DNA from 2 places in the Actinocorallia sp. A-T 12471 genome. Region 2 is predicted to be linked to the other one. Evidence: riboswitches for the same ligand, from Rfam matches in the RefSeq annotation. Region 2 holds a riboswitch; the other holds the start of a gene.

Region 1 (15,508 bases), on a different contig from region 2:
CCGAGAGCACGGCGTCAAGGAACTCGGGTAGGTCGCCCTGCTTGGCGCGGGTGTCTACGCACAGGTACAGCCGGGCGGTGGCCAGCCGCGCGCGCAGGGCCACCGCCTTCTCGCTCGGGACCACCTCAGAAGGCCAGGGCCTGGGCGCGGCGGCGGACCTCGGTGCCCCGGTTCTCCCGGAGCGCCTGCACGGGGCTGCCGGGCAGGGTCTCGTCGGGCGTGAACAGCCACCGCAGCGCCTCGACGTCGTCGAAGCCGGCGTCGCCGAGCAGGGTCAGGGTGCCGGGGAGGCCCTTGATGATCTCGCCGTCCTCGAAGAACGCGGCGGGTACCTGCGGGCCGCCTCCGACCGACCGGTAGGCGGCGAGGAGCTTGCCCTCCTTCACCCACTGCTTCACCCGTCCGGCCGGGAGGCCGAACAGGGCGGCGGCGCCGGTCAGGGTGTGCCATTCCCCCACGAGGGAGTCGAGTTCGGGATCAATGTCAACGTGCGTCTTCGTCACGGTTCCGTGTCTACCATCCGGCGGCGGCTATGAAACCGTCCGGACGGCGTTTCGGATGGCTACGGCCGGATCCGCCAGCTTCGCGACGTCGACCGCGACGCCCTGGCCGATGATCCGCCGGGCCTGGACGAGATCGCGCGGTTTGTCCACGGTGAGGATCGCGTCGAGACGGTCGCCGGTCACCCAGCACACGGCCCATTTGCGCTCCGAGGGGTCGCCCCGGTAGATCATCCGCTCCGTGCCCTCGTGGTACCCGGCGAACTGGACCATCCGCCCGAACTGCTCGGACCAGAAGTAGGGCGGCTCGTCGTAGACGGCGTCGGCGTCACCGAGCAGGGCGGCGACCGCGACCTCCGGCGCGTTGAGCGCGACGTCCCAGTGCTCGACCCTGACCCGCCGCCCGTACCTGCCCGACCACCACGCGGCGCAGTCCCCGACCGCGACGATCTCCGGCCGCGACGTGCGCATCGCGCCGTCCACGACGATCCCGCCGAGCCGCGCGTCGAGCTCGAGCGCGTCGCCGACCCAGCCGAGCGACGGCCGCACCCCGATCCCGACGACGACGGCGTCGGCGTCAAGGAACTCGCCGCCGACCAGGGCGACCCCGCCGTCCTCGATCGAGGCGACCTTGACGCCGCAGCGCAGCTCCACCCCCGCCTCGGCGTACCAGGGCTCGGTAAGCGCGCCCAGCTGCGTCCCGAGGGCGACGGCCACAGGGGTCTCGGCGGCCTCGAGGACGGTCACCCGGCAGCCGAGCTTGGCCGCGCTCGTCGCGACCTCAGCCCCGATCCACCCGGCCCCGACGACGACCACACGCGCGCCCGACACCAGCAGCGGACGCAGCTCAAGCGCGTCCTTCATGGTCCTGACGACGTGCTGGGCACCCGGCCCGGGCAGCCTGATCGGGTCGGCTCCGACGGCGATCACGAGCCCGTCATACGGCAGGTCACCGTCCGTCGTCTCCAGCACCCGCTCCTCGGCGCGCAGGCCGGTCGCGGTGACGCCGAAGCGCACGTCGCAGTCGAGCGCGTCCCAGGCGGCATCCACGGTGGTGTCGTCGCTGTCGCCGGTGAGGACGGCCTTGGACAGCGGCGGACGGTCGTAAGGAAGCACCCCCTCCGCGCAGACGAGGGTGAGCGCGCCCGTGTACTCCCTGGCCCGCAGCGCCTCCACGGCGCGTACCCCGGCGAGCCCTCCGCCGACGACGATGACACGTTCCATGCAAGCCCTCCACGACACCCACACACCGGCCCGAGGGCCGGATGACGGCAAGGTCCCGCCACCTTAGCCGCAACCGAGAATGACGTTCCGTACAGGGATGCCCGATAACTCATGATTCCTGCTCAGGGCATACGCTGTGTCGGAAGGCACGGGAGCCCCCGCGGGGGCTGAGAGGGGAGCGCGCGGCTCCCGACCGTAGGAACCTGATCCGGATCATGCCGGCGAAGGGAGCGGACGCGCTTGATCGTGATCATCGGGGCCGGGATCGTCGGACTCGGCGTCGCCTGGCGGACGGCGCAGCGGGGCCTGCCCGTCACCCTCGTGGACCCCGCGCCGGGGTCGGGCGCGAGCCATGTCGCGGCGGGGATGCTCACGCCCGTAGGCGAGCTGCAGTACGGCGAGGAAGACCACCTGATGCTCGGCATCGACTCGCGCGACCGCTACCCGGCGTTCGCGGCCGAGCTCGCGGAGCTGACCGGCATAGACGTCGGCTACCAGCGCGAGGGCAATCTGTCGGTCGCCTACGACGGCGACGACCTCGCCTTCCTACGCGAGCAGCACGAGTTCCAGGCTTCCCTCGGCCTGCGCACCGAACTCCTCACCGGCAGGGAGTGCCGCAAGCTTGAGCCCATGCTCGCGCCGTCCGTGCGCGGCGGCATCCTCGCCCCGGACGACGGCAGCGTGGACCCGCGCAAGGTGGTCGCCGCCCTACGGAAGGCGTGCGCCGACATACCCATCGTCCGTGAGCGCGCGCGCGAGATCGTCATCGAGGACGGGCGGGCCAAGGGCGTCAGGCTGGAGAGCGGCGAGGTGCTCGAAGCCGACCAGGTCGTCCTGGCGGCCGGGAGCTGGTCGGGCGGGCTGAGCGACCTGCCGGTGCGGCCGGTGAAGGGCCAGATCATCCGGCTGCGGTCGCCGCACCCGTTCCTGACCCGGGCCACGCGCGGGCTCGTCCAGGGGTTCTCGATGTACCTCGTGCCGCGCCCGGACGGCGAGCTCGTCGTCGGCGCGACCCAGGAGGAGCTCGGCTTCGACGGCCGCGTCACCGCGGGCGGCCTGTGGGAGCTGCTGCGCGACGCCCGCGCGCTCTTCCCCGGCGTCACCGAGCTCGAGTTCGCCGAGGTGAAGGCGTCGTTCCGGCCCGGATCGCCGGACAACGCCCCGATCCTCGGCCCGTCGGGGACCGCGGGCCTGCTGTACGCGACCGGGCACTACCGCAACGGCGTCCTGCTCGCCCCGCTCACCGCCGACGCCCTCGCCGGGGTGCTCGCGGGCGGCGACCTCCCCGAGGTGGCCCGCCCGTTCACCGCGGCGCGTTTCAGCCCCGTGGAGACCCGATGAGAGTGCATGTGAACGGCGACCCCCGCGACCTCGCGGCCGACGTGACGGTCGCCGAGGTCGTCGCCGACGTGGCGGGGGCGGGCGCGGCGGAGAGCGGCCGCGGCATCGCCGTCGCGGTGAACGACGAGGTGGTGCGGCGCGCGGCGTGGCCGGCGACGCGGGTGAACGAGGGCGACCGGGTGGAGATCATCACCGCGGTCCAGGGAGGCTGACAGTGGACGCGTTGGAGATCGCCGGGGAGAAGCTCGGCTCACGGCTCATCATGGGCACGGGCGGGGCCCCGAGCATGCACGCGCTGGAGGAGGCGCTGCTGGCCTCGGGCACCGAGCTGACGACCGTGGCGATGCGCAGGGTCGATCCCGCCATGAAGGGCTCGGTGCTGGAACTGCTCGACAAGCACGGCATCCGGGTCCTGCCGAACACCGCGGGATGTTTCACCTCCGGCGAGGCCGTCCTCACCGCGCGGCTGGCCCGCGAGGCGCTGGGCACCGACTGGGTGAAGCTCGAGGTCATCGCCGACGAGCACACCCTCCTGCCCGACCCGGTGGAGCTGCTCGACGCCGCAGAGCGCCTCGTCGCCGACGGCTTCAAGGTGCTCCCGTACACCAACGACGACCCCGTCCTCGCCCAGCGCCTCGAGCAGGCCGGGTGCGTGGCCGTCATGCCGCTCGGCGCGCCGATCGGCTCGGGCCTCGGCATCCGCAACCCGCACAACATCGAGCTGATCGTCGCGCGGGCCGGGGTCCCGGTGGTGCTCGACGCGGGGATCGGCACCGCGAGCGACGCCGCGCTGGCGATGGAGCTCGGCTGTGACGCGGTGCTGCTGGCCACCGCCGTCACCCGCGCGCGCAAGCCCGCGCTGATGGCGACGGCGATGCGGCACGCGGTCGAGGCGGGCCGCGCGGCGCGGCTTGCGGGCCGGATCCCCCGGCGTCATCTGGCCCAGGCGTCGTCGGCGTTCGACGGTCTCGCCGACCTCTCCGGGACGGCCAATATCAAAGAGGACAATTCATGATCACGGTTCCAGAACGGACGAAAAGGTAGTCCCGCAGAGCGATGGGACGGGGTCCGATTCGCCCGTAGACTGCCCGGATGGACGCGACCACTGTGGATCCTCTCGTCGGGCGGGTACTCGACGAGCGTTACCGCATCGAGTCGAAGGTGGCCAAGGGCGGGATGGCCACGGTCTACGTAGGCCGCGACACCAAGCTCGACCGTGTCGTGGCCGTCAAGGTGATGCACGCGCACCTCGCGCAAGACGAGCAGTTCGTCCGGCGGTTCATGGGCGAGGCCAAGGCGGCCGCCGCGCTGTCGCACCCCAACGTGGTCGCGGTCTACGACCAGGGCACCGACGGCGCGCACACCTACCTCACCATGGAGTACCTGCCGGGCCGGACCCTGCGCGACCTGCTCGACGAGCGGGGCCGCCTGCCCGTCCGCGACGCCCTCGGCATCATGGCCCCGATCCTCTCCGCGCTCGGGGCCGCGCACCGGGGCGGGCTGATCCACCGCGACGTGAAGCCGGAGAACGTCCTGCTGACCCGCGACGGCCAGGTGAAGGTGGCCGACTTCGGCCTCGCCCGCGCCGAGACCGACAGCAAGCAGACCAAGACCGGCATGATCATCGGCACGGTCGCCTACATGGCCCCCGAGCAGGTGATCGACGGCCGCGCCGACGCGCGCTCGGACGTCTACGCCGCGGGCATCCTGCTGTTCGAGCTGCTCACCGGACGCCAGCCGCACCAGGGCGACACCCCTCTGGCCGTCGCCTACGCGCACGTCAACGACCCGATCCCGCTGCCGTCCCAACTCGTCCCGGACATCCCGCCGCGCATCGACGCGCTGGTCATGTCGGTCACGAGCAAGGACCCGGCAGGGCGGCCGATGGACGCCGGCCACTTCTACGCGCTGCTCGCCGACCCGAACCTCCCGCTGCCCGCGCCCGGCGCGCCGGGCCCGCCGATGCGCCACTCGGGCGAGCACGCGCGGCCGCGTCCGTCAGGGCCGCAGACGATCCCGCCGCCCGGCTACCCCGGCCCCTACAACAGCGGCCCGCACACGAACCCGCCGCACAGCAGCCTGCCAGGAGGCGGCCCCGAGGGCGCGACGTCCGTCCTGCACCAGGCGGGCCCCGACGCGCACCCGAACAACCGCACGTCGGTCCTGCCCGGCGGCCCGAACCACACCGCGGTCCTGCCGCGCGGCGAGGAGCCGCCCGGCGAGGACGACGTGCTGCTCCTCGACCGGATCATGCACTTCGTCACCGGCCGTTTTGTGCTGCTGACCCTCGGGATCATCGCCTCGATGGTGCTCGGCTGGGCGGTCTGGTACCAGGTGTCCGGCAAGTATGACCATGTCCCGAAACTGATCGGGGTGTCGCAGAAGGAGGCGACCCAGCGGCTCAGCTCCGAGGGCATCCCGTACGAGATCGCCGACGAGAAGGTCTTCTCCGACCGCGCCCCCAAGGGCACGGTCGCAGAGGTCGTGCCGGGCGAGGGCGCGAAGATCCAGCCCGGCTCGAAGGTCGTGCTGACGATGTCCAAGGGCCTCACCCCGCTGAAGATCCCGGACGTAGCGGGCATGTCGCAGGACGAGGCGCGCGACAAGCTGAAGGGGTTCACCAAGCTCGAGGTCGAGGACAGGCCGTCGAGCCAGCCCGAGGGCATGGCCGCCGGGACCGACCCCAAGGCCGGGCAGATGCTCTCCCCCGACGAGACGCTGACCCTGTTCATCTCCAGCGGCCTCGCCATGCCCGACCTCGTCGGCGACGCCACCACCGACGCCTACGCCCAGCTCGACTCGATCAAGGGCAAGCTCGACGGCAACCTCACGGTCAACCAGCAGGAGCAGAACGACCCGAACAAGCCCAACGGCACGATCCTGTGGCAGGACCCCAAGGCGGGCACCCTCCTGGCCCCCGGATCAACGGTCACGCTCGGCGTCAACAAGCACAACGACTGCTTCTTCGAGCGGATCAACCCGCTCTGCAAGGACGACCAGCCCGACGCCAACGGCAACATGCTCGTCCCGCACCTGTTCGGCAAGCCGATCGAGGAGGCCAAGGCCGAGCTCGAGCGGCGCGGCTTCCACGTCGCGTTCAACGGCACGCTCAACTCGGGACGGGTGATCTCCATGTCGCCGGGCGGCGGCGAGCGCGTCCCGCAGGGCACGACGATCACGATCACCCACTAGGCGCGCGGGGGCCGGTTCTGTCAGACCGGTCCCCTACCCTGGGTGGACCATGAGTGAGCAGCTGAGCAGCCCCATCGGGGCGCACGTGCCGGTGGCCGGTGGCCTGGGCACCGGGGGACTGAAGTACGCCGCCGAGATCGGGGCGGAGGCCGTCCAGGTCTTCGTGAGCAACCCGCGCGGCTGGGCGCAGGCGGTGGGCAAGCCGGCCGAGGACGCCAAGCTGCGCGAGAGCCCGCTCCCGGTGTTCGTACACGCGCCCTATCTTGTGAACTTCGGCTCGCCCAGCGAGGAGACGCTGGAGAAGTCGGTCTCCTCGGTGGCGCACGCGCTGGCGCGCGGCCACCAGATCGGCGCGCGCGGGGTCGTGGTGCACACCGGCTCGGCCGTCACCCAGACCCGCGAGCAGGCCCTGGCGCAGGTGCGCGAGCATGTGCTCCCGCTGCTCGACGCGCTGCCGGACGACGCCCCCGACCTGCTGCTCGAGCCCATGGCCGGGCAGGGCGCGATGCTGTGCGCGACGGTCGACCAGCTCGGCCCGTACTTCGACGCGCTCGACCACCACCCCAAGCTCGGCGTCTGCCTCGACACCTGCCATGTCTTCGCCGCGGGCCACGACCTCGCCGCCGACAACGGCGTCGCCAAGACGCTCGACGAGCTCGTCGCGACGGTCGGCGAGGGCCGCCTGAAGCTGGTGCACGCCAACGATTCCAAGGACGTCTGCGGCTCGAAGAAGGACCGCCACGAGAACATCGGCCAGGGCCACATCGGCGAAGGCCCCTTCGCCGCGCTCTTCCGCCACCCCGCGGCCGCCGGCGTCCCGTTCATCATCGAGACCCCCGGCCGCTCCGCCGAACCCCACAAGACCGACATCGACACCCTCAAGCGCCTGCGGGGCTGAGGGGCAGAGTTCACGTTTTCCGGCCCCGCCTCGCGGCGGGGCCGGAAAACACTCAGGCGCTGAGACGGACAACCCCCCGACTGTCCGCTCAGCGCCTGAGCCTGCACCGCCGTCTCCCACCCCCCCGGTACGGGAGGCGGCGGCTGTGGTCCTCACCCGGAGTCAGACCGGCCCCGGGAAGGACCTCCAGAATCGTCTTGCTGAAGAGAACATTACGGGTCGGCCGGATCTTCCGCAGGCCCTGGGGGACCTCGCGCGACCAACGGTATGTAGTCGGCGATATACGTAGCGTAGTTACGGGTTGAGCGGTTGATTTTCCGCGACGAACGGTCGAGGGTCGCCGTTTCTCCCGTCGGCGGACCCGTCGGCGGGAGGGTCAGCGGGTCTCGGGGCCGCCCTTGAAGCCGCGCACGAGCAGATCCCTGACCTCGCGGGTGTGCCTGCGGCTCACCGGAAGCAGCGTCTCGCCGACCCGGACCGCCGCCCTGCCCCCGTCGAAGCACAGCTCGGTGATGTGCGCCGCGGCGACCAGCGTGCTGCGGTGAATCCGGACGAAGCCCGCGTCCGCCCAGCGCCGCGCGAGCGCCGCCAGCGGAATCCGCACAAGGTGCTCGCCGCCCTCGGTGTGCAGGCGGACATAGTCGCCGTGCGCCTCCACGTGCGTGACCGCCGACCTGCTCACCAGCCGGGTCCGCCCGCCGAGCTCGACCGGGATCAACTCGTCGTCCGGGACGGTCCGCTCCCGGCGCGCGGCCCGCTGGACCCGTCCGACGGCCTCGGCCAGCCGCCGCTGGCGGACCGGCTTCAGCAGATAGTCGAGCGCGCCGAGCTCGAAAGCGGTGACGGCGCAGTCGTCATGCGCGGTCACGAACACCACGGCGGGCGGCTCGGCGAAGCCCGACAGCAGACGGGTGAAGTCGAGCCCGTCGAGGCCCGGCATACGCACGTCCAGGAAGACCGCGTCGAGGCGCTCCCCCGCAGCCATCATCCGGCCGAGCCCGCGCAGCGCCTCGGCCGGGTCGCCCGCGCCGGTGACCCGCTCCACCCTCGGGTCGGCCCGCAGCAGGTGTACCAGCTCCTCGAGGGCGGGCAGCTCGTCGTCCACCGCAAGGACGCGCAGAGGGGCGGGATCAAGTGATGGCGGGTGCGATGGAGACGCTGAGGACATGCCAGGACCATGCCGCCCTCACGCGGCGCGCGCAATCACTTCCGCCGAGTGACTATCAGTCCTCCTGGTAGGAGTACCGCTGCTCCCGCCACGGATCGGCGGTGTTGTGGTACCCGCGCTCCTCCCAGAACCCGCGCTGGTTGCCGATCAGGTACTCGAACCCGCGCGACCACTTCACGCTCTTCCACGCGTACAGGTGCGGCACCACCGCCCGGACCGGGAACCCGTGGTCGGGCGTGATCTCCTCGCCGTTGTGGTGCGTGGCGAAGACCGTGCCCTCGGCCGTCAGGTCCTCGATGCGGATGTTCGCGCTGTAGCCGTACTCCGCCCACAGCATGACGTGCGTGACGTCGGGGTGCGGGGGGACGAGCTCCGTCAGCGTGCGCCCCGTCACGCCCTCCCAGAGGTTGTCGGGGATCGTGAACTTGGTGACGCAGTGGAAGTCCGCGACGACGCCGGTCCTGGGGAGCTTCTGGAACTCCGTCCAGTCCCACCGGCCCTCCGAGCCGTCGGCGGTGGGCCCGTAGACGCGGAAGTCCCAGCGTTCTGGGCGGAAACGCGGTACCGGACCGTAGTGCAGCACCGGGAATCCCCGGGGCACATACTGCCCCGGCGGCAGTGATTTCTCTGGGGAGGTCATCTTCCGGCCCAGTCTGCCACCCCTCGGGCCCCGGCCGTCCCCCAGCCCCCGCTGTTCCGAGCACCCGCGATCATGGTCTACGCTGATGCCCATGCGCGGCGTCCGCTTTTACTTTTGGTATGACGAGCCCGGGTCTGGCACCGGGTCGCTCGTCAGCCGAAAGCTGCGCTGACGCGAAACGACCTCTCCAAGCCCCGGGCCTTGCACAGGCCCGGGGCTTTTTGCTTGCCCGCACACCCTGACCCGATCTTCCGAGGAGAACCCCATGGTCGTCGTGATGGCCCCCGAGGCCACCGAGTCCGACATCGACAACGTCGTCGCGCTGGTCGGCGCGGCGGGCGGCGAGGCGTTCGTGAGCCGCGGCGTCAGCCGGACCATCGTCGGCCTCGTCGGCGACGTCGAGCGGTTCGGCACGCTGAACCTGCGCGGGCAGCGCGGCGTCAGCGACGTCGTGCGGATCTCCGCGCCCTACAAGCTGGTCAGCCGGGAGAACCACGCCGAGCGGTCGGTCGTGCGGGTCGGCGGCGTGCCGATCGGCCCCGGCACCATGACGCTGATCGCGGGCCCGTGCGCGGTGGAGACGCCCGAGCAGACCCTCAAGGGCGCGCTCATGGCCAAGTCGGCGGGGGCGTCACTGCTGCGCGGCGGCGCGTTCAAGCCGCGCACCTCCCCGTACGCCTTCCAGGGGCTCGGCGAGGCCGGGCTGCGGATTCTCGCGGACGTGCGCGCCGAGACCGGCATGCCGATCGTCACCGAGGTGGTCGACGCGCGTGATGTCGAGCTCGTCGCGGAATACGCCGACATGTTGCAGATCGGCACGCGCAACACGCAGAACTTCGCGCTGCTCCAGGCCGTCGGCGACGCGGGCAAGCCCGTCATGATCAAGCGCGGGATGAGCGGGACCATCGAGGAGTGGCTGATGTCGGCCGAGTACGTCGCGCAGCGCGGCAACCTCGACGTCGTGCTGTGCGAGCGCGGCATCCGGACCTTCGAGAAGGCGACCCGGAACACGCTGGACATCTCGGCCGTCCCGGTCGCGCAGCGGCTGTCGCACCTGCCGGTGATCGTGGACCCGTCGCACTCGGGGGGACGCCGTGACCTCGTCCTTCCGCTGACCCGCGCGGCCATCGCCGTCGGGGCCGACGGCGTCATCATCGACGTCCACCCGCACCCGGAGACCGCGCTGTGCGACGGGCCGCAGGCGCTCATCCACGACGACCTCGCGGAGCTGACCGAACTCGTCAAGGCCCTTCCCCCGATCGTCGGGCGGGCGCTGACCCCGGCCCCGGAGCCCGCGCCGGCGGCCTGAGTCCTACCGCCCACCGCCGTCCCGGGCCGTCGTGGCCTGGGGCGGTGTGGCGCGGGGAGGCGGGCAATTTACCGGACATTGCGCCAACATGCTGCGAAAAAGTGCGGGCGACGGAACGATGGGGGCATGGCCTTTGAGGACGAGGCGGCCGAGCAGGGGCTGCGCGAGCTGATGTCGGGCGATCCGGTGCGGGCGCTTGCCGCCGCCGACGCGGCGCGGGCCCGGACCGTCTACCCGGTGCTCGTGCCCGCGGGGCCGATGTTCGGGGTCGCCGAGCGCGTCGCGGCGGGGTGGCGGGTGCGCAGCATGGGCGAGGCGACGCCGCAGTGCGCGCGCGACGACCTCGCCACGCAGCTCCGTCAGGAGGCGCAGCGCGCGCCCGACCCCGAGCCCTACCAGGCGGCGGCGCGGCGGCTCGACTGGCAGCGGCACGACGAGCTGACGGTGGCGGGCCGCCCGTTCCGGGTGATCCGCGTCGAACAGCTCCTGCGGATGAACGCCACGGCCCCCGAAGGCCCGCGTCCGACCGACCCCGACCCGAAGTTCCGCAGGCCGCGCCCGCGTCCCCTCGAACTCCTGACGCCCGACGGCCCGCACACCCCCGACCGCGTCGCCCTCGCGACCGAGTTCGCCGACCTCGCCGCCCGTCCCGGCCTGTTCGAGGGCGACGCCCTGGCCGACGCCCAACGCGCCCTCGACACCCACCCGATCCCGGTCCCGATGGCCGCCGCCTTCTCCGTCGCGGAGTTCCTGAACGACGGCTGGCGCTCGGCGACGGCCGCCTGCACCACCCCCCACCTGGCGCGCGAAGCCCTCGCCGAATACCTCCAGCAGGTCATCCCCGCCGTCGAGCGCCCCGACGCCGCGACCCGCCGCGCCTACGAGGAAGCCGCAGCCCTCCTCACCTCAGCCCGCCTCGACGAAATCGCCGTGGCCGGCCGCCGCTTCCGCGTAGTCCGCCTCGAAAAAATCGCCCGCTTCGGCCAAACCGGCCCAGAAATGCCCAGAACCTCAGACTTCGACCCCGACCCCCCCATCGAAATCATGGCAATGCGCCTCCGCGCCGACGGCATCATCGAATAGCTGTGTTTGCTGGCCCGCCCTCCGGCCCTGGGGGGCCTACGGGCGGGCTGTGATCGGGCGCTTCGCTAACCTGGGCTGCCCCTCCGGCCCTGGGGGCCTCCGGGGCAGCCCAGGGCGCCCGATCACGTGACGCGCCGCGCCTAACGGCGCTCCGCAAAACCTCAGCCACACGCCACCCGGCGCAACACCTCCCCGCAGTCCCAAAGGGACCGTAGGGAAGCGGGAGGTTAGTCGGCGCCCGCCTCCCCCGCAGTCCCGAAGGGACTGCGGGGTTATTCGATGCCGTAGATGGGGGTGTGCTCCTGGATGGAGTCGGCTAGTTGTTCGGCGAGTTCTTCGGCGTCGAGGCGCTTTTCGATCTGGCGGAGGTCGGCGATCTTGGCGGCGGTCTCGGGGCGGCGGGGGGCGAGGATCGAGCAGCAGTCCTCGTCGGGCAGCTCGGAGATCGACAGGGTGCCGATGCGGCGGGCGGCGTCCATGATCTCGATCTTGTCCATGCCGACGAGGGGGCGCAGGATCGGCAGGTCGACGGCGTCGTCGAGCGCGGTCATGTTGACCAGGGTCTGGCTGGCGACCTGGCCGAGCGAGTCGCCGGTGATGAGCGCGCCGTCCTTGCGGCGCTCGGCGAGCACCTCGGCGGTCTTCAGCATGAGACGGCGCTGGGCGACGATCGCCAGCCTGTCCTCGCCCGCGGCCTTGATCTGCTGCTGTGCCTTGCCGAACGGGACGACGAACAGACGCGAGCCGCCCTGGAACTTGTCGAGCTCGCGGACCAGCGCGTACGCCTTGTAGATCGACTCGGGGCCGGTGAACGGCATGCCGGAGAAGTGCAGGAAGTCCACCCGCAGGCCGCGCCGCATCATCCGGTAGGCCGCGACGGGCGAGTCGATGCCGCCCGACATCAGGACGAGGCCGCGCCCGCTCGACCCGACCGGCAGACCGCCCTGGCCGGGCGTGCCGTCGGTGTAGACGAAGACCTCGTCGCGGTCGACCTCGATCGCGACGGTGAGCTCGGGGTTCTTGAGGTTGACCGGCAGGCCGAACTTGACGTTGATCGCCGAGCCGACGCTGACGCCGATCTCCGCCGACGTGATCGGGAACCGCTTGTCGCGCCGGCGCGGCCGGACCGCGAAGCTGCCGCCGCGCTCGGTCGCCGGGTGCTGGCCGACCATGTCGAGCGCCGCCTGCGTCATCGCCTCGACCGTCTTGTCGACCCGCCAGCAGCGGTGCACGATCACGATGCCCATGACGTCCTCGAGCCGCTTGGCGACCTTCTCGACGTCGTCGACCGCCCCGCCCTTGGCCCGCACGACGATCACGCCGGCCCGCTGCCACAGCACGGTCTCCACACCCGTCGACGCGAGCGCCTTGCGGATGTTGTTCTGCAGCCGCTGCTCGAACTGGTGCCGGTTCTTGCCCTTGAGCACGATCTCGCCGAGCTTCAGCAGAACGCAGGGCTCACCGATGACGGACGCCGCGGGCATGATCAAACCTCCAGGAGGGCTTACGGGGACCTCCTTCAGTGTCGCCCATCCAACGCAGCACTTCGAACACTTTTCCAGGCGAACCCAAACCCGAAACCCTTGAACCCCTCGCCTCCGGCCCCGCTCGCCTAGCGGCTCGCGGGCCCTCCGGACAAACCCCACCCCTCCAAGGTCCAACCCCGCCCGCCCCAAGACGCGCCCCTCCGGAGGGACCCCACCCCTCTGCGTTCGGGGGGTGGGTGGGGGCGGGTTTTGGGGGGGTTAGGTGGGGAGGGTGGGGTGGTGGGTGGGGGGGACGGTTTTTAGGGTTCTTGTGGCTTCTTGGAGGGGGGTTAGGTGGATTTCGGTGCCGCGGAGGGCGGTCATGGTGCCGTAGGCGGGGGTGTGGACGGCGTCGAGGGCGGCGAGGCCGAAGCGGGTGGCCAGGACGCGGTCGTAGGCGGTGGGGGTGCCGCCGCGCTGCAAGTGGCCGAGGACGACGGCGCGGGCCTCGTGGCCCGTCGCGGCCTCAAGGCGTCCGGCGAGCCAGACGGCGACGCCGCCGAGCCTGACGTGGCCGAACGCGTCCTCGCCGCCCTCCTGGAGGGTGAGGGTCCCCGCGATCGGCCGCGCCCCCTCCGAGACGCACAGGAGCGCTGCCTGCCCGCGTCGGAACCGCGCCTCGACCGCCGCGATCACCTTGGCCAGGTCGAAGGGCAGCTCGGGGATGAGCGTGACGTCCGCGCCCCCGGCGATCCCCGCGTGCAGCGCGATCCACCCGGCGTGCCTGCCCATCACCTCGCAGACGATGGCGCGGTGGTGGCTCTCGGCCGTCGTGCGCAGCCGGTCGAGCGCCTCGGTGGCGATCGCGACGGCGGTGTCGAACCCGAAGGTGTAGTCGGTCGCGGCGAGGTCGTTGTCGATGGTCTTGGGCACCCCGACGAGCGGCACGCCCTGCCCGTGCAGCGCCTCGGCGACGCCCAGGGTGTCCTCGCCGCCCATGACGATGAGCGCGTCGACGCCGAGCGCGGTCAGGTTCGCGGCGATCCTGCGTGCCCCGTCCGGTTCGCTCAACGGGTTCGTCCGCGACGACCCCAAGATCGTGCCGCCTTGCGCGAGAATCCCTTCGACGGCCGATACAGGCAGTTCAACGGCGTCGCCTTCGAGCGGCCCGCGCCACCCGTCCTTGAACCCGACGAACTCGTCGCCGTACTCGCGGACGCCCTTGCGCACGACCGCCCGGATCACCGCGTTGAGCCCCGGGCAGTCCCCGCCCCCGGTCAGCAGGCCCACGCGCATGGTCGCTCCTTCGTCGCGCCGGCGGTCGCACGCGGTGCGATCCCCTCTCCCCTGCCGTCCCCCGGCCGGACAGGGACGAAAGCGGGACAAGCCCGACCTTGGGCAGGTTTTTGGGCTCAGCGGGCCCAGGCGCGGGCCCTGCCGAACCCCGCGACCGCGACACCCCGCCGGAACACCCGCACGGCGGGAAGCCGACGCCGCCGCGCCGCGACGCCGTCATACCGCCACAGCGCCTCACGCAACGCGAGCGCGGCCAAGGCGTCCCGGCTAAGGACGCCACGGTAAGCGCGCGCGAAGTCCCACCCGTCGAGCAGGGACCCGCGCGGCGGCCGCCCCTCGGCCCAGCTCAGGAACTCCGCCCGGTGCGCGATCAGCGCGGGCCACGCGTGCAGCACCTCGCCGAACCGCTTGCGCAGCAGCGCCCGCGACGCCGCCCCGACGGTCGCGCCGTCAAAGCCCTCGGGCAGCTCCGCACCCCCGACCAGCGCGCGCACCAGCGCCTCCTGACGGGCCTCGAGGTCCGCGAACTCCTCCATGACGTGCTCCTCAGGTGACGCGGGGCAGCCGCGCCGCGTCGGCGATCGCGTCGAGTTCGGCGGCGAGGACCGACGGCGGCGGGTAGCTCCCGTCGCGTTCCAGCAGGTAGCCCAGGCGGCCGCAGGGCGGGCAGCGGCGTTCGGCCTCGCCGACCAGCGCGAGCACCTCGGCGGGCACGGGGTCGGTGTGCGTGTCGTGGTACATGCCCTCGCGCTCGCTTCCTCCGGCGACGTGGCAGTACGCGACGCGCTCCAGCGGGAACGATTCCAGCACCTTCACCGGGTCCTGGCCCCGGTTGCGCGCGTTGGCGTAGACATTGGCGACGTCGAGGAGCAGCAGCGCGCCCGTGCGGTCGAGGAGTTCGGTGAGGAAATCGCCCTCGGTGTAGTCGTCGTCTGGCCAGTCGAACAAGGCGGCGATCGGTTCGAGTGCGAGCGGCACGCCGAGTTCTGCGGTGGTCGCCCTGACGTTGCGGACGAGCGCGTCGAGCGCCGCGCGGCTGCGCGGCACCGGGAGCAGGTGCCCGGCTTCGAGCCCGCCCGCCCGCACGAACGCGACGTGCTCGCTGACCAGCGGCGCGCCGACGAGCTCGGCGGCGTGCGCGAGATGCGTGACCCGCGCCGGATCGACGGCCTCCGCGCCGCCCAGCGACAGCCGCACCCCGTGCGGGACGACGGGCACACCCCGGTCGCGCAGCGCGAGCAGCCGCGCGTCCGGGTGGTGCAGGGACTCGGCGATGACCTCGGTGAACGCGAGGCCGCCGAGCCCGTCGACGAAGTCCGCGATCTCCGGCCGCCAGCCGATCCCGACGCCTGGGCCGGTCATCCGCCGCAGCCTCCGCCGCCGCACCCGCC
Region 2 (15,508 bases):
CCCCGAACCGCCGCCGGTCCCCCGCCTCGCCCTGCACGAACCGCTCGAAGATCCGCTCGTGGTCGCCCGGCGCGATCCCGACTCCTTCGTCATCGATCGTCACAACGAGACAGCCCCCGGCGACGCCCGCCGCGACCTCGATCAGCCCGCCTTCCGGGGAGTACTTGTAGGCGTTCTCCACGAGCTGCCCGACGATGATGTCGGTCGCCATCATGTCGCCATACGCGGTCGGCAGGCCGTCGGGCACGTCGCACTCGAGCCTGTGCTCCTGCGAGAGCGTGCGGAACGCGGGCACGACCCGGTGCAGCAGCCCGCCGAGGTCGAACGGCGCGGGCGTCACCGGGGGCCGCGCCGAGCCCGCGCGCGAGCCGAGCAGCAGCTGTTCGACGAGCTTGCCCATCGCCCTCCCCCGGTCGGCGATCAGCCCGACGGCCTTGCGCCGCTCGGCGTCGGGCAGCTCGTCCCAGCGGGTCACCAGCGTCTCGGCGAAGCCCTGCACAACGGTGATCGGGGTGCGCAGCTCGTGCCCGGTCGTGGCGAGGAAGAGGTCTTTTGACTCCTCGAGCTCCTTGGCGGCGGTCACGTCGCGGAAGTCCACGACGATCTCGCCGGTCTCCTCGATCCGCGCGGCGAGCACGTCGATCCATGTGCCGTTCGGCAGCAGATGGGTGACGGTCTCGCCGGGGGAGAAGGGGAAAGGAAGGCCGGAGCCCAGCGCGCTGATGGCGTCCCGGCCTGTGATGCGGGTGGCCGCCGGGTTCCACTGGCAGACCAGGCCCTGGGTGTCGAGCACGGCGATCCCGTCGGCGGAGGCGTCGATGACGGCCCGCTCGTGCGCGCGCTGGCGGACGACCTCCTGGTAGGCGACCGCGTTGCCGACGGCGACGCCCGCGTGCCCGGCCAGCAGTTCGAGGAGTTCGAGTTCGGTGTGGCCGGTCGTGCGCCCGGCGAACAGCGCGTACAAAGCGCCGTAAGGCCGGTTGGCGAGGTGCGCCATGCCGAGCGCGACGGTGTGCAGGTCGGGCAGGCGCTGCCAGATCAGGTCGGTGACCCGCTGCCCCGACGCGAGCATCACGTCACGGCCGGAGTCGAGCAGCTCGGTCACCAGGCTCGGTTCGAGGTCGACGGCCGTGCCGAGCATCTCGTCCGGCAGGCCGCGAGCGGTCACCAGCCGCAGCCTGCTCCCCTCGATCCTGACGAACGCGGCGGCGTCCGCGCCGGTCAGCTCGACCAGCGCCGCGGTGATCCGGTCGAGGACGAGATCGAGGTCGAGCGCCGCGTTGAGGTCGGCGAGAATGTCATTCAGCCGACGGACGAGCCGCGCCTTCTCCGCGACGGCACGGGTCTCCGGCTCGGCCACCGGGTGGAAGACCGACACCCACCCGGTGAGCCCGCCTTCGGCGTCGCGTAGCGCGCTTGTGTCGATGCGTACGTCGATCAGGTCACGCGCGCGGGTACGCCGCCGCGTCCCGATCGACACGTGCGACCCCACCGAGCGGACCCGCTCGAGGACCGCGTGGTGTTCGGCGGTCAGCTCGTCGGGGACGATCGGCGGGACACGTCCGGCGATCTCCTCGGCGGACCAGCCGAACAGCCGCTCGGCCGCCGGGTTCCAGAGTGTGACCCGCCCGGCCTCGTCCACCGCCACGATCGGATCGGCGGCGCTCGCCAGCACCGCGCGCGCGTTCCGTTCCTCGTCTGGGAGCATCACGCCCGCCATCGTCCCATCGCGACGGCGGGCGGAGCTCCCGTCAGACGGATTCCCGTATACCGGACGTCCGGTTTCCGGCGACCCGTCCGATGACGAGCGCGAGCGCGCCCGCCACGAGGAACGACAGGAACGACGCGCTCATCCACGGCTGGACGGTGAGACCGATCAGGTCCTGGACGCCGGTCCAGAAGTCGGCCCACACGCCGAGCTGCCCGGGGTTGATCAGCTGGTAGACGACGAACCCGCCGAACCAGGCGACCACCATCGACCAGCGCGAGGGCGCGTCGGGCGCGGTGTTCCACCCGCCGCGGCCACGGCCGAGGAAGAAGTCGGCGGCCAGGACGCCGAGCAGCGGCACGAAGACCGAGCCGATCAGGGCGAGGAAGCCGTAGTAGTCGCCCATGTTCAGCACAAGCGCGAGCACGGTGATGAGCGCGCCGAGGCCGATGCTCAAGACCCGGCGGTCCACGCGGGGGACAAGGTTCTGGATCGAGAGCGCGGTCGAGTAGACGTTCGCGAACGACTGGTCGGCCTCACGCAGGACGAAGACGAAGAAGAAGACGGCTCCGGCCGTCACCGTGAGGAACGGCCCGTAGACGCCGCCGCCTTGACCGGCCAGGACGAGCGCGAAGAGACCGAGGATGTACGCGATGATCTGCGTCAACGCGTACGCGCCGCTCGCCGCGCCGAAAGCCGCCCGCTCGCTACGGGAGTGGCGGGTGTAGTCGGCCGCGAGCGGCACCCACGAGATGGAGACGGCGAGGGCCGCGTCCATCGCGAGCCAGAACAGGCTCCAGTCCGCGCCGAACGGCGCGCTTCCGGACGGGCCCGGATTGTCGGTCAGGTCCGGCAGGCCGACCCTGAAGAACTGGATGTAGAACCAGATGAGCGCGATTCCCACGGCGATCGTGACGACGCGGCGCAGCAGCCGCACCGAGCCGAGCGGCCAGATCGTCAGGACCGTGGTGAGCACCCCTGCGAAAAGCACGTAGGTCCAGCGGGGTCCCCCGCCGAACAGCTCATAGGCGGCGTCCGCGATGACGATCAGCTCGAACGTCCCCCAGCCGATGAGCTGGGCGATGTTGAGCACCGTCGGCGCGTACGACAGCTTCGCCCCGAACAGCCCGCGCAGGATCACCATCGCCGGCCGCCCCGTACGGGCCCCCGGCACGGCGGCGAGCCCGAGCATGAGCCCGCCGACGAGCGTTCCGATGATCATCGCGGTGATGCCCGCGGCGATCGACAGCTGCGGCACCCCGTCGACGGTCGGCGCGAGAACCGTGTAGGCCCCGGAGAACGCGAACAGGCTGACCCCGAGGTTCGCCCAGAACGCACTCTGATCCCAGAACGACAGCACCCTGGGGGCCGGCTCGTCGAGGGTCAGCGGCGCTTCCGCCGGCGAAGCCTTGACAGGCCCGCGCGCGGACTCGTCATCGTGCGCCGAGTTTTCAAGCGTGCTTGAAGACATGCGAGGAGCACTCTCCCTACGCCGGCATTACCCGGACAGGTTCATGCGGTCGGCGACAGATGGGTCACCCTCTCAGCCCGGCCTTCTCCCGAGCTCCCGCGGTGGTTTCGATTCGGCGCGAATCGTACCCGACCCCCCAAAGATCACCCAGCCCCGGGGTAACAATCCAGCCACACCCCCCCAACCCCCACCCGCAGTCCCTACGGGACTGCGGGTAAGAGCAGGCCCAGCCCACCCGGCGAGCCAAGCACGTCGCGCCCGCAAACCCCACGGGGGCGCAGACCCAGCCCACGTGCCGGGCGGGCGACGCGCCCGCAGTCCCTACGGAACCGCGCACCTAGCCCATGCGGCGGGCGTAGCCCCGCGTGACGGGTCATGCGCGCCGTTCCCGCAGTTCCTTACGGGACCTCAGGTGTGCGGGCCCAGCCCGCGCGAGGATTCAAGCGCGTCGCCCCCGCAAGCCTTGCGGGGGCGCGGACCCAGCCCGCGTGGCGGGGGGTGCGGGCACGACCCGCTCGCAGTCCCTACAAGACCGTGAGGGCGCGAGCCCAGCCCGCCCGCAGTCCCTACGAGACCGTGAGGTGCGGGCACGGCCCGCGCGCGGCAGCCCCCCCCCCCGCAGTCCCGAAGGGACTGCGGGTAAAGGGGTTAGGCGATGTACGGGTCGGCTTGGGTGGTGGTGGACTCGATGGGGAGGTTGGCGCTGGCCCAGGCGAGCATGCCGCCGTCTACGTTGAGGGCGGTCCAGCCTGCGTTGTTGAGGGCCACGGTGACCTGGGCGGAGCGGCCGCCTACGCGGCATACGACGTAGATGTCGCGGTCCTGGGGGATCTCGGCCGCCCGCTCGTTCAGGGCGCTCATGGGGATGTGGACGGCCTCCGGCGCGTGCCCGGCGTCCCATTCGTCCTGCTCACGGACGTCGAGGAGGTATGCGCCGTCGGGGATCTGGGTCGCTCCGACGCTCGGAATGCTTCCGCCGAAATTCATCACGGAACCCATGGAACCGTGGATGGGACCCCCACGTCGAATCGCGCATGAGGACCTCATCGCCCAAGATCGCCGCGAAGCTGCTCCTGCTCACCGCCGCCGTGGTGGCCGCCGCCACGGCCTGCGGCGGCAAGTCCGCCGACGAGCAGGACACCGCGTCCCCCAACGCGGCCGGCCCCGCGAGCACCCAGCTCACGATCACGCTCAAGAAGTCCCCGAGCGCCAAGGAGGAGTCCTGGACGCTCACCTGTGACCCGGCGGGCGGCACCCACCCGGCCGCGGCCAAGGCGTGCGCGCAGCTCGACGCCGCCGGCGAGAAGGCGTTCGCGCCCAAGCCCGCCGACGCCGTCTGTACCGACGTGTACGGCGGTCCCGAGCAGGGCACCGTGACCGGCACGTTCAAGGGCAAGGCCGTCGACGCGTCCTACTCGCGCAAGGACGGCTGCGAGATCGACCGCTGGGGAGTGGTGTCCGAGCTGTTCGGCGAGCTGCCCAAGGTCCGCTAAGACCCCCTAAGACCCCCATCTACCTGAGCAGACGGGACAAACGGCGATCCGCGAGTGGTTTGCCGCCCGTCTGACAGGTGGGGCAGTACTGGAACGCCGAGTCCGCGAAGGAGACCTCGCGGATGGTGTCCCCGCAGACCGGACACGGCTGGCCCGCCTTGCCGTGCACCCGCAGGCCGGTCTTCTTCTCCGACTTCAAATCCCCCGCCGCGAGCCCCCGCGACCGCTCCACCGCGTCCCTGAGCGTGCCGACGATGACGGCGTGCAGCTGCCCGGCCTCCTCCTCGGTGAGGGTCGAGGCGATCTTGTACGGGGACATCTTGGCGGCGTGCAGGACCTCGTCGGAGTAGGCGTTGCCGATGCCCGCGATGATCTTCTGGTCGCGCAGCAGGCCCTTGATCCGCGTCCTCGAGTCCTTGGTGAGCGCATACAGGGCTTCCGGCGTGAACTCCTCGGAAAGCGGGTCTATCCCCAGATCCGCGACGTGCGGGACATCTGACGGGTCGCGCACCACGTAGGCCGCGAGGCCCTTCTTCGTCCCGGCCTCGGTGAGATCGAAGCCCGAGCCGTCGTTCAGCCGCAGCCGCAGCGCGATCGGGTTCTTCGGGCTGCGGCGCGGCAGCGTGGTCGGCAGCTCGTCGCGCCAGCGCAGCCAGCCCGCCCGCGCGAGGTGGACGACGAGGTGCAGCCCGCCGCCCTCGCCGGGCTCAAGGAACTCGAGGTCGAGGAACTTGCCGTGCCGCGCCACGCCGGTGAGCGTCAGGTCGGCGAGCGCGGTGACCGGGGGATCATAGGTCTTGAGCGCCGAGACGGCGGCGACGTCAACCCGGGCGACGGCCTTGCCGACGGCGTGCTCGCGCAGGAACGCGGCGAGTGACTCCACTTCGGGCAGCTCGGGCATGTCCTCAGTATGTTCCTCCACAGCCGTCCCCAACCCTGTGGATACCTGTGGACAACCCCTGTGGATAACTTCGGGGCGCTGCGGATTCCCCGCCACCAAAGTGGCGGAAAGCACACAGCACCTGACAAAACACCCAGCAGGGAGCGAGAGGGATATCCACAGGGGGTGTGGATAACCCTGTGACTGAACCGTGCTGCACCGAGTTGCGCGGACCGGTGGCGCGGACCCGGCGAAGGCGTCGATACTGCCCCGCAAAACTGAAAACTCGGGGGAGAAGGCCAGAGGCATCGCGATGCTCTCCCGGCGTCTGTCCGCCGTCCTCCTGTGCGCGTTCGCGCTCCTTACCGGCGGCCTGGGCACACCCGCAACAGCAGCCCCCACGCCCCTTTACTACCTCTCCCTCGGCGACTCCCTCGCCACCGGCTACCAGCCAGGACAAGGCGACACCGACACCGGCTACCCCGACCAGCTCCTGCCCCTCCTCGCCGAGCGGACCCCCGGCCTCGAGCTGGTGAAGCTCGGCTGCCGGGGCGAGACGAGCGCGTCGATGCTCAAGGGCGGCAAGTGCGCCTACCCCGAAGGCAGCCAGCTCAAGGCCGCCGTCGCCTTCCTCGCCGCACACCCCGGCCAGGTCCGCTACCTCACTCTCGACATCGGCGGCAACGACGTCAACCAGTGCCTGCGCGCGGGATCACTCGACGTCAAGTGCCTGAACGCCAACATCAAGGCGCTCTCGGCGAACCTGTGGACGATCATCACCGAGCTGCGCAAGGCGGGCGGCGCAGGGGTGAGCTACACGGGCATGACGTACTACAACCCCGTCCTCGCGTCCTGGCTCGGCGGCGGGTCCGGGCAGGCCGTCGCCCAGCTGTCCGTGCCGCTCGTGCGCGGCGTCAACGGCTTCGCCTCCACCCTCTACCTGCTGGCCGGGTACCGGGTCGCCGACGTCGAGCGCGCCTACGCGTCGGGCGACTTCAAGACGAAGACCACGGTCGACGGGTACGGCAGGCTGCCCCTGAACGTCGGACGGATCTGCCTGTGGACGCACATGTGCGCCCGCAAGGACATCCACCCCAACACCGAGGGGTACCGCCAGATCGCCAGGACCTTCGCCGCGACGATCCCGTGACGCGCGCGTTGTCCACAGGCCGTCCACAGGCCGTCCACAGGGCCGTCCGGGGGCCGTCACAGGCCGCCGGGCGGGCCCGGGGGAGCCGCGTCGCCCAGGGAGATCAGGAGCGTGCGCAGGGAGCGGGCGAAGCCGTCGGGGTCGGGGAGCGCGGCGATGACGCGGCGCTCGGCCTCGAAGTAGCCCTCGAGCATGTCGTCCACAAGCGCGCGGCCGGGGCCGGTGAGCGAGACGACCACGGACCTGCGGTCCACGGGGTCGGGGGCGCGCTCCACAAGGCCCTTGCGCTCGAGCTTGTCGATCCGGTTGGTGACCGCGCCGGAGGTGACGGTCGAGGCGCGCAGCAGCTCACCGGCGGTCAGAGAGCCTTCGCGGCCTGCGGCGCGCAGCGCGGCGAGCACGTCGAACTCGGGCCCGTCGAGGCCGTACTCCGCGTAGTACCTGCCCATCTCGCGCTCGACGATCCGGTTCAGCCGGTGCACCCTGCCGACGATCCCGTGCGGCCACGGGTCGAGGTCGGGGCGCGCGACGCGCCACTGGGCGATCATCAGGTCGACGGCGTCATCCGCGCCGCCGTGCGAGGCGTCCTCCACGGGACGAACGTACCGCACTGTCTCAACGTTGAAATAGTTGACAACGCACAGGCCACCGGTGGATAACCATATGAACATTAAAAAGATCAACGTTCAACTGTTTTCCACGGCCTGTTGACGTCCCGCGTGCACGACCCGCCGAAACACGCGATGATGGACGACGGCCGACACGGACCGCCAGACACGGACCGGCAGACAAGAAGATCGGGAAGAGCGATGAACCTCAAAGGCATCAGGGGCCCCCTGGTTCACAGAGGACCCCTGAACAGGGTGGGCGAGGAGGGATTTGAACCCTCACACCCTTTCGGGCACACGGACCTGAACCGTGCGCGTCTGCCGTTCCGCCACTCGCCCTTGCGACTGGCCGCTTTCGGCGGCGCTTGAAAAGATTAGCACGACGCAAAGGGTGGTTTGTTAACGACGGCGGGCCGCGAACCACTCCACGGATACGATCGTCTGACGAGCAGGGAGAGGAGGTGCCCGGTGGGCGTCCTACAGCGCTTCGAACGTCGACTTGAGGGCATGGTCGAGGGTGCCTTCGCGCGGGCGTTCAAGGCGGAGCTTCAGCCGGTCGAGGTGGCCAGCGCGGTTCAGCGGGAGATGGACGAGCGCGCGGCGATCGTGGCCCAGGGTCGGACCCTGGTGCCCAACGACTTCGTCGTGGAGATCTCACACCCCGACGGGCAGCGGCTGGAGGTCTATGCCGACAGCCTCAGCCAGGAGCTTGCCAACCTGGCCAGGGAGTACGCCAAGGAACAGGGCTTCTCTTTCGTGGGCCCCGTGCGGGTCCGCTTCGAGCCGGCCGGCGACCTCGGCACCGGGATGTTCCGCATCCGCTCAGGCGTGGTGCGCGGATCGACGATCGAGAACAACGAGATCCGGCACTCCCACACCGACCATCCGCGCCATGGCGGCGCCTTCCCCGGACGGCCCCGTCTCGACGTGACCACCGGCGACGGCGCGCGCCAGTCCTATGACATCAGCACCCCGGTGACCCTCCTGGGCCGCGGGACCGACTGCGATCTGCGCCTGGTCGACCCGGGCGTGTCCCGGCATCACGCCGAGATCCGCGTAGAAGGTCCCGAAATCGTGCTCGTGGATCTAGGGTCTACCAACGGCAGTTTCGTGAACGGTCAGCCGATACGTCGGGTCTCACTCGTCGACGGCACCCGGATCACGATCGGCCGGACCAACCTCGTGTTCCGCCGCGACCGGGAGTAGCACCCCTCGATGACCCCGATCACCCTGACGCTCATCAAGATCGCTTTCCTCGCGGTGCTGTGGCTGTTCGTCATCGCCGCGGTGGGTGTGATCCGAGCCGACCTGTTCGGTTCCAAGGCCGCAGAAAGGGCCGCGAACCGCCCCCCGAGACCGGCTCGCCAGACCGCGCAGGAGCGCGCGAGGCAGCAGCGTCAGACCTCCCCGCCGCAGCAGGCCCCTGCCCGTCAGCCGGCACAGCCCCCCGCGCCACAGCAGGGGCCGCCGCAGCAGGCACAGGCACAGGGGCAGGGGCAGGGCCACGCGGTCCTGGTGGTCACCGACGGTCCGCTCACCGGCACCACGATCGACCTCGCGGCGTCGGGCACCGTCACCATCGGCAGGGCGCCCGACTCCACGCTCGTGGTCTCCGACGACTACGCCTCGAGCCGGCACGCCCGCATCTACTCCCAGGGCGCCGACTTCGTCCTTGAGGACCTCAACTCGACGAACGGCACCTACCTCGGCCGGTCCAAGGTGACCAGGCCCGTCCAACTCCCTGTCGGCGTCCCGGTGCGTATCGGCAAGACCGTAATCGAGTTGCGCAAATGAACACTCCACGTATCGGCATCCGCTACGCCGCGCGCTCCGACGTCGGCATGCTCCGCGAGGGCAACGAGGACTCGGGCTACGCCGGGGCCAGGCTGCTCGCGGTCGCCGACGGGATGGGCGGCCACGTCGGCGGGGAGATCGCCAGCGCCACGGCGATCGACACCCTGCGCAAGCTGGACGCCGACATCCCCACCGAACAGCTCCTCAGCGCGCTTGAGCACGCCGTCAGGGCGGCCAACGACAGGCTGCACAAGATGGTCGAGAGCGATCCGTCGCTCCAGGGCATGGGCACCACGCTGACGGCGATGCTCTGGTCCGGCCAGCAGGTCGCGCTCGCGCACATCGGGGACTCGCGGGCCTACCTGTTGCGCAACGGCGAGCTGTTCCAGATCACGCACGACCACACGCTCGTCCAGTCCCTCGTGGACGAGGGCAGGATCAGCCTCGACGAGGCAGCCACCCACCCGCAGCGCTCCCTGCTCCTGCGCGCGCTTGACGGCCGCAACGAGGTCGAGCCCGATCTGTCGCTGCGCGAGGCGCAGCTGGGCGACCGCTACCTGCTGTGCTCCGACGGCCTGTCCGGCGTGGTGTCGGCCGACACCATCCACCAGGTGCTCACCGGCCAGGACACCCCGGACGGCGCGATCCGCCAGCTGATCGACCTCGCCAACAGAGGCGGCGGCCCGGACAACATCACCTGTGTGATGGCCGACGTGGTCGACCTCGACGCGGGCCCGACGCCGGACCGTCCCCTGCTCGTCGGCGCCGCCGCCAACAAGGCGCAGGAGGCCGCGCAGGAGGAGCAGAACCGGCAGCGGCCCGCCGACACGCCCGCGCAGCGCGCCGCCGACCTTCGCGACACGCTGCCGCAGCCCGCGCTGATGATGAACGGCGGCGAGTACGCCCCGCCGCCGTCGCCCGCGCCCGCCGCGGCCCCTCCGCCCTACCAGCACGGCGGCCCGCCGCCTGGCCCGCCCCCGCAGGCCGCCCCGCTCGCGGCCCCCCCGGCCGGCGGCGCGCCGCGCGGCAAGGCGCGCAGGGGCCGCAAGGCGACCCTGCTGCTCGGCGCGGCGGGGGTTGCGGGCCTGCTGGTCATCGGCGCGGCGTTCTTCGGCTACAAGGCCCTGAACAGCGGCTACTACCTGCGCGCCGAGGGCGGCGCGGTGGTGGTCTACGAGGGCAGCAACGACAAGGTCCTCGGCTTCGACCTGTCCACCAAGGCCGCCGCGGGCGTCCAGCCGGACCCGAAGCTGGAGATGGCCGACCTCACCAACTCCGCGCAGGGCGACGTCCGTGCCAAGGGCATCACCGCCGACTCCCCCGCCGCGATCCGCAAGAAGATCGAGAAGCTGCGCGAGCAGGTCTGCCAGTTCGCCATCGCGCCCGACCAGGCCAACCAGTTCCTCGGCGTCGTCCAGGGCAGGGACCAGGCCGACTGCACCCCCAAGCCGGTCACCAAGGACCCGGCGTCCGGCGGCGAGCTCCCCGCTCCGGAGATCAAGTTCCTGAACAAGGACGACGTCGCCGGCGTCCAGGAGGTGCGCTTCCCGACGCTCGAAGAGGCGGTCGCCAAGCTCACCGAACTCGACGCGCAGGCGGGCAAGTGCCAGGAACGCGCGGGGACGGGTTCGTGCCCCCGATGACCCGGCCGGCGAGGAAGGGACTCCACAGTTCATGAGCGAGGCAGCTACTCCGACGGCGGGACGCACCCGTCTCGGGGCATCCCTCGGGCTGCTCATCTTCGCGATCATCGTCGCGGTGTCGGCCTTCGCCCAGGTGGGCCTCGCCCGCGACGGCAGCCTGCCGACGGGCATGTTCGGCTACGGCCTGGCGATCACCGCGCTGTCGGGCGTCGCGTTCTTCGTCGTGCGGCGGTTCACGCCGTACGCCGACCCGGTGCTGCTGCCGCTGGCCATGCTGCTCAACGGCCTCGGCCTTGCGATGATCTACCGGATCGACCAGACCACGATCGCCACGTTCGACGAGGACAAGGCGCGGTTCGAGGCGGCGAACCCGGGCGCGAAGTACACCCCGTTCGGCGCGGGCGCGAACGTCTTCGGCCAGCTGCTGTGGACGGTCCTGTCGATCGCGCTGTTCATCACCGCGCTGATCGTGCTGAAGGAGATCAAGGCGCTTCAGCGCTACCACTACAGCCTCGGGCTCGTCGGGCTCGTCCTGCTGATCGCGCCGATCTTCTTCCCCGGCATCAACGGCTCGAAGATCTGGATCACGATCGGCTCGTTCTCGGTGCAGCCGTCGGAGTTCTGTAAGTTCGCGTTCATCGCCTTCTTCGCCGCATATCTGGTGAAAAAACGGGCGGCGCTCTCGCTGGTGAGCCGCAAGATCGGCCCGCTCGAGCTGCCGCGCCCGCGCGACCTCATGCCGATCCTGGCGTTCTGGGTCATCGCGCTGATGGTCATGGCCGTGGAGAACGACTTCGGCACCGCGCTGCTGTTCTTCGGCCTGTTCGTCTCGATGGTCTACATCGCCACCGGCAAGGTGTCGTGGGTCGTCATCGGCCTTGGCATGTTCATGGGTGGCGCGCTGCTGCTCTACCTGACCGCCAGCACCATCGGCGGCCCGATGGAGCACATCAACCAGCGCGTGGAGATCTGGCTGAACCCCGAGCCGTTCTTCGGGAACGGCTGCTCGATGGGCGGCGAGATCTTCAACAGGGTGAACGACCCCGAGGGCTACGACAAGTGCATCGCCGACGGAGGCAAGTTCTCCAACAGCGAGCAGCTCATGAAGGGCCTGTTCGCGCTCGGCCAGGGCGGCGTCATCGGCACCGGCCTCGGCCAGGGCCAGCCCTACCTCAACGACCTCGCCTTCAGCGACGAGATCTTCACGTCCTTCGGCGAGGAACTCGGCCTCACCGGCGTCATGGCCATCCTGCTCGTCTACGTCCTGCTGGTCGAGCGCGGGTTCAAGATCGCCATCGCCACCAAGGACGAGTTCTCCAAGCTGTTCGCGGGCGGCGTCTCGTTCGTCTTCGCGCTCCAGGTCTTCGCCATCTGCGGCGGCGTCACCAAGCTCATCCCGTTCACCGGTCTGACGACGCCGTTCCTCACCCAGGGCGGGTCGTCGCTGCTGGCCAACTGGATCCTCATCGCGATTCTGCTGCGGCTCAGCCATGAGGCGCGCAAACCGGCCCCTGTCGCCATCCAGGACGAGGGAATGACGCAGGTCGTCAACCTGAGGGGGGCCCAAGAATGAGCTCGAGCAACATGAACAAGGAGCTGAAGCGGGTCGGTCTTGTCGGGCTCGCGCTGATCGGCGTGCTCGCCGTGCACGTCAACTGGATCCAGGCGGGACAGGCCGACGACCTGCGCGTCCACGCGCTGAACAACCGGCCGCTCCAGGGCGTGTCGCTGCGGGCGCGCGGCGACATCATCTCCGCCGACGGCGTCAAGATGGCCTGGTCCGACGCGCTCAGCCCCGGCAACTCCAAGACCAAGTACCAGCGCCGCTACCTGAAGAACGGCGAGGCGTTCCTGCCCGTCACGGGCTTCTACGCCGGGACCATGCAGAAGGCCGGGCTCGAGCTGGCGTTCAACTCCCTGCTCGACGGCACCGACCCCCGGCAGACGACCGACTCGTGGGTCAGGCTGCTCACCGGCGAGAAGCCGCTCGGCGGCAACCTGTACACGACGATCGACTCCAAGGCCCAGGTCAAGGCGTACCAGGCGCTGTCGGCGCAGAGCCCGCTGCGCGCCGCGGCCGTGGTCATCGACGCCGAGACCGGCGCGATCAAGGTCGCCGCGAGCTACCCGGCGTTCAACCCGACGTCCGTCGCCGACATCAAGAACCCCGGCGACGACCAGAAGAAGCTCGACGAGCTGAAGGACGCCAAGGGCCAGCCGATGGTCGACAAGGCGTACAGCGAGCTGTTCCCGCCCGGATCGTCGTTCAAGACCGTCGTCGCGGCGGCGTTCATGTCCAAGGACGGCAACTCCAAGGACAGCATCGTGCCCGCGCCCGTCAACGTGCCGACCGGCGGCGGCCAGATCGGCAACAGCCACAACGACAACATCTGCGGCGTCCCGAACGGCTCGCCGCTGATCGGCACGTTCGCCCAGTCCTGCAACACCACGTACGCCCTGCTCGGCATCGACGACTCGATCCTCGGCAACGAGGGCGTCCGCGCCCAGTCGGAGAAGTTCGGCTTCTACAAGAAGATCCCGATCGAGCAGGACCTCAACGCCCCCGCCTCGGTCTACCCGCACGACGCGAGCCACCGCGACGAGATCCTGCGCGGCTCCTTCGGCCAGGGCGAGACCAAGACGACGACGCTCCAGATGGCCATGGTCGCCGCCTCGATCGCCAACGGCGGCGAGATGATGAAGCCGTATCTCGTGGAGAAGGCCGTCGGACGCGTCGAGGGCGACGACGGCAAGCCCAAGGAGACCGGCACCATCCACAAGGCCGACCAGGACGTGTTCGCCAAGCCGCTCAGCTCCGACGTCGCGAGCCAGCTCCAGGACATGATGCGCGAGGTCGTCTCCACCGGAACCGCGAAGAACCTCCAGGGGCGCAACATCGCGGGCAAGACGGGTACGACGGAGTTGACCGCCACCCGAGGCGGCGCGTGGTTCGTCGGGTTCGCCCCGATGGACAAGCCGAAGTACGGTTTCGCCGTTTTCGTGGAGGGCAGCACGAGCCTGTTCGGCGCGAGCACCTCGGGACCGATCGCCGCGGACATCATCGACGCGCTGGGGAAGGAGTGAGTCCCATCACATCGCAACGACGGGACCGCACGATGGTCATCGGCCGTAGCGCCCCAGGCCACAAGCTCGGGGCCACGGTAACGATTACCACACCTTCTTCCCTCGCCGAACCTAATCCCGAGAGCACTACCCCTCGGGCGCTAGGTTCGGGTAACAAGGTTTGACTCGGATCGAAGGAACTGGAAGACATGACACAGCCTCGGCTGCTCGGTGGCCGTTACGAGCTCGGTGGGGTCATCGGGCGCGGCGGCATGGCCGAGGTGTTCCGTGCCCGTGACCTTCGCCTCGACCGGACCGTGGCGATCAAGACGCTGCGCACCGACCTGGCAAGGGACGCCACGTTCCAGGCGAGGTTCCGGCGTGAGGCGCAGTCGGCGGCGTCGCTGAACCACCCGTCGATCATCGCGGTGTACGACACCGGCGAGGACGACTTCAACGGCCAGCCGATCCCGTACATCGTGATGGAGTTCGTCGAGGGCCACACGCTGCGCGAGCTGATCCGTCCCGAGGGCGGCGGGGAGCGGCGGCTGCGGCCCGAGCGGGCGCTGGAGATCGTCGACGGCATCCTGCGCGCGCTCGACTACTCGCACCGCGGTGGCATCATCCACCGCGACATCAAGCCGGCGAACGTCATGCTGACCAGGTCGCACGAGGTCAAGGTGATGGACTTCGGCATCGCCCGCGCGATGTCGGATTCGGCCGCCACGATGACCGCGACCGCCCAGGTGATCGGCACGGCCCAGTACCTGTCGCCCGAGCAGGCCCGCGGCGAGCGCGTCGACGCGCGCAGCGACCTGTACTCCACGGGCTGCGTCCTGTACGAACTGCTGACCAGCAGGCCGCCCTTCCAGGGCGACTCCCCCGTCGCGATCGCCTACCAGCACGTGCGCGAGGAGCCGATCCCGCCGTCGCAGATCGACCCGGAGATCCCGCAGTGGGCCGACCGGATCGTGCTGAAGGCGATGACCAAGGACCCCGCGCACCGCTACCAGAGCGCGTCGGAGTTCCGCGCGGACATCCAGCGCGCGATGCAGGGCGTGCAGGTGGCGTCGCAGTCGACCTCGACCATGGTCGTGCCGCCGATGGCCGGCACCCAGGTGATGGGCGCGGCCCCCGGCGGGCAGACCCGGGTGCAGCCGCCCGTGGGCCCGGCGACGTACGCGGGCCAGGGGTACAACGACCTTCCGCCGGTCCGCTACGACGACACCCAGTACAGCAACCGTCCGCAGGGCCCGGGTGGTCCGGGCGGCCGCCCGGACCGTACCGACGAGGACGAGCAGCCCGGCAAGAAGGCGCAGAACCTCGCGCTTTACGTGCTGGTCGGCGTCGTCGTCTTCGGCCTGCTCGCCGGGCTCGTGGCCTGGCTGACCAGCGGCGGCGGTGACGACGACGCCCCGGCGACGGTCAAGATCGGCAACGTGGTGAACATGGCGGAGGCCGACGCCGTCGCCAAGCTGGAGGGCCTCGGCCTCAACGTGTCGGTCGAGCGCGAGTCGAGCAGCGACATCGACGCGGGCAACGTCATCCGCACCGACCCCGAGGCGGGCTCGGAGGTGGACAAGGGCTCGGACGTCACGGTCTTCGTCTCCTCCGGCAAGGGCAAGGTGACGATCCCGACGGGCCTTGTGGGCCAGTCCCAGACCGACGTCACGAACAAGCTCCAGGAACTGGGGCTCA

What was found. Region 2 has a riboswitch for thiamine pyrophosphate ahead of R9X44_RS20020 (purine-cytosine permease family protein). Riboswitches for the same ligand answer to the same signal wherever they lie in the genome.
Region 1: another riboswitch for thiamine pyrophosphate. It lies ahead of thiO (glycine oxidase ThiO); the one in region 2 lies ahead of R9X44_RS20020 (purine-cytosine permease family protein).

The regions. Positions count from the first base shown of each region.
Region 1 is NZ_JAWZTE010000010.1:201,205-216,712, forward strand. Features, by position in the region: gene thiE (thiamine phosphate synthase) at 1-124, opposite strand, end outside; gene R9X44_RS25540 (Rv2175c family DNA-binding protein) at 126-503, opposite strand; gene R9X44_RS25545 (NAD(P)/FAD-dependent oxidoreductase) at 531-1,724, opposite strand; TPP riboswitch at 1,863-1,971, shown strand; gene thiO (glycine oxidase ThiO) at 1,971-3,065, shown strand; gene thiS (sulfur carrier protein ThiS) at 3,062-3,277, shown strand; gene R9X44_RS25560 (thiazole synthase) at 3,280-4,080, shown strand; gene R9X44_RS25565 (protein kinase domain-containing protein) at 4,158-6,257, shown strand; gene R9X44_RS25570 (deoxyribonuclease IV) at 6,307-7,155, shown strand; gene R9X44_RS25575 (LytTR family DNA-binding domain-containing protein) at 7,532-8,323, opposite strand; gene R9X44_RS25580 (molybdopterin-dependent oxidoreductase) at 8,379-8,963, opposite strand; gene aroF (3-deoxy-7-phosphoheptulonate synthase) at 9,229-10,272, shown strand; gene R9X44_RS25590 (DUF5954 family protein) at 10,399-11,355, shown strand; gene thiI (tRNA uracil 4-sulfurtransferase ThiI) at 11,628-12,839, opposite strand; gene R9X44_RS25600 (6-phosphofructokinase) at 13,101-14,117, opposite strand; gene R9X44_RS25605 (hypothetical protein) at 14,234-14,653, opposite strand; gene R9X44_RS25610 (DUF692 domain-containing protein) at 14,664-15,479, opposite strand; gene R9X44_RS25615 (TIGR04222 domain-containing membrane protein) at 15,476-15,508, opposite strand, start outside.
Region 2 is NZ_JAWZTE010000006.1:406,410-421,917, forward strand. Features, by position in the region: gene R9X44_RS20015 (PAS domain S-box protein) at 1-1,708, opposite strand, end outside; gene R9X44_RS20020 (purine-cytosine permease family protein) at 1,752-3,179, opposite strand; TPP riboswitch at 3,175-3,289, opposite strand; gene R9X44_RS20025 (rhodanese-like domain-containing protein) at 3,828-4,166, opposite strand; gene R9X44_RS20030 (SSI family serine proteinase inhibitor) at 4,214-4,672, shown strand; gene R9X44_RS20035 (Fpg/Nei family DNA glycosylase) at 4,692-5,573, opposite strand; gene R9X44_RS20040 (SGNH/GDSL hydrolase family protein) at 5,866-6,702, shown strand; gene R9X44_RS20045 (MarR family transcriptional regulator) at 6,759-7,295, opposite strand; tRNA gene R9X44_RS20050 (tRNA-Leu) at 7,567-7,649, opposite strand; gene R9X44_RS20055 (DUF3662 and FHA domain-containing protein) at 7,779-8,516, shown strand; gene R9X44_RS20060 (FHA domain-containing protein) at 8,526-9,104, shown strand; gene R9X44_RS20065 (Stp1/IreP family PP2C-type Ser/Thr phosphatase) at 9,101-10,747, shown strand; gene R9X44_RS20070 (FtsW/RodA/SpoVE family cell cycle protein) at 10,779-12,320, shown strand; gene R9X44_RS20075 (penicillin-binding transpeptidase domain-containing protein) at 12,317-13,831, shown strand; gene pknB (Stk1 family PASTA domain-containing Ser/Thr kinase) at 14,020-15,508, shown strand, end outside.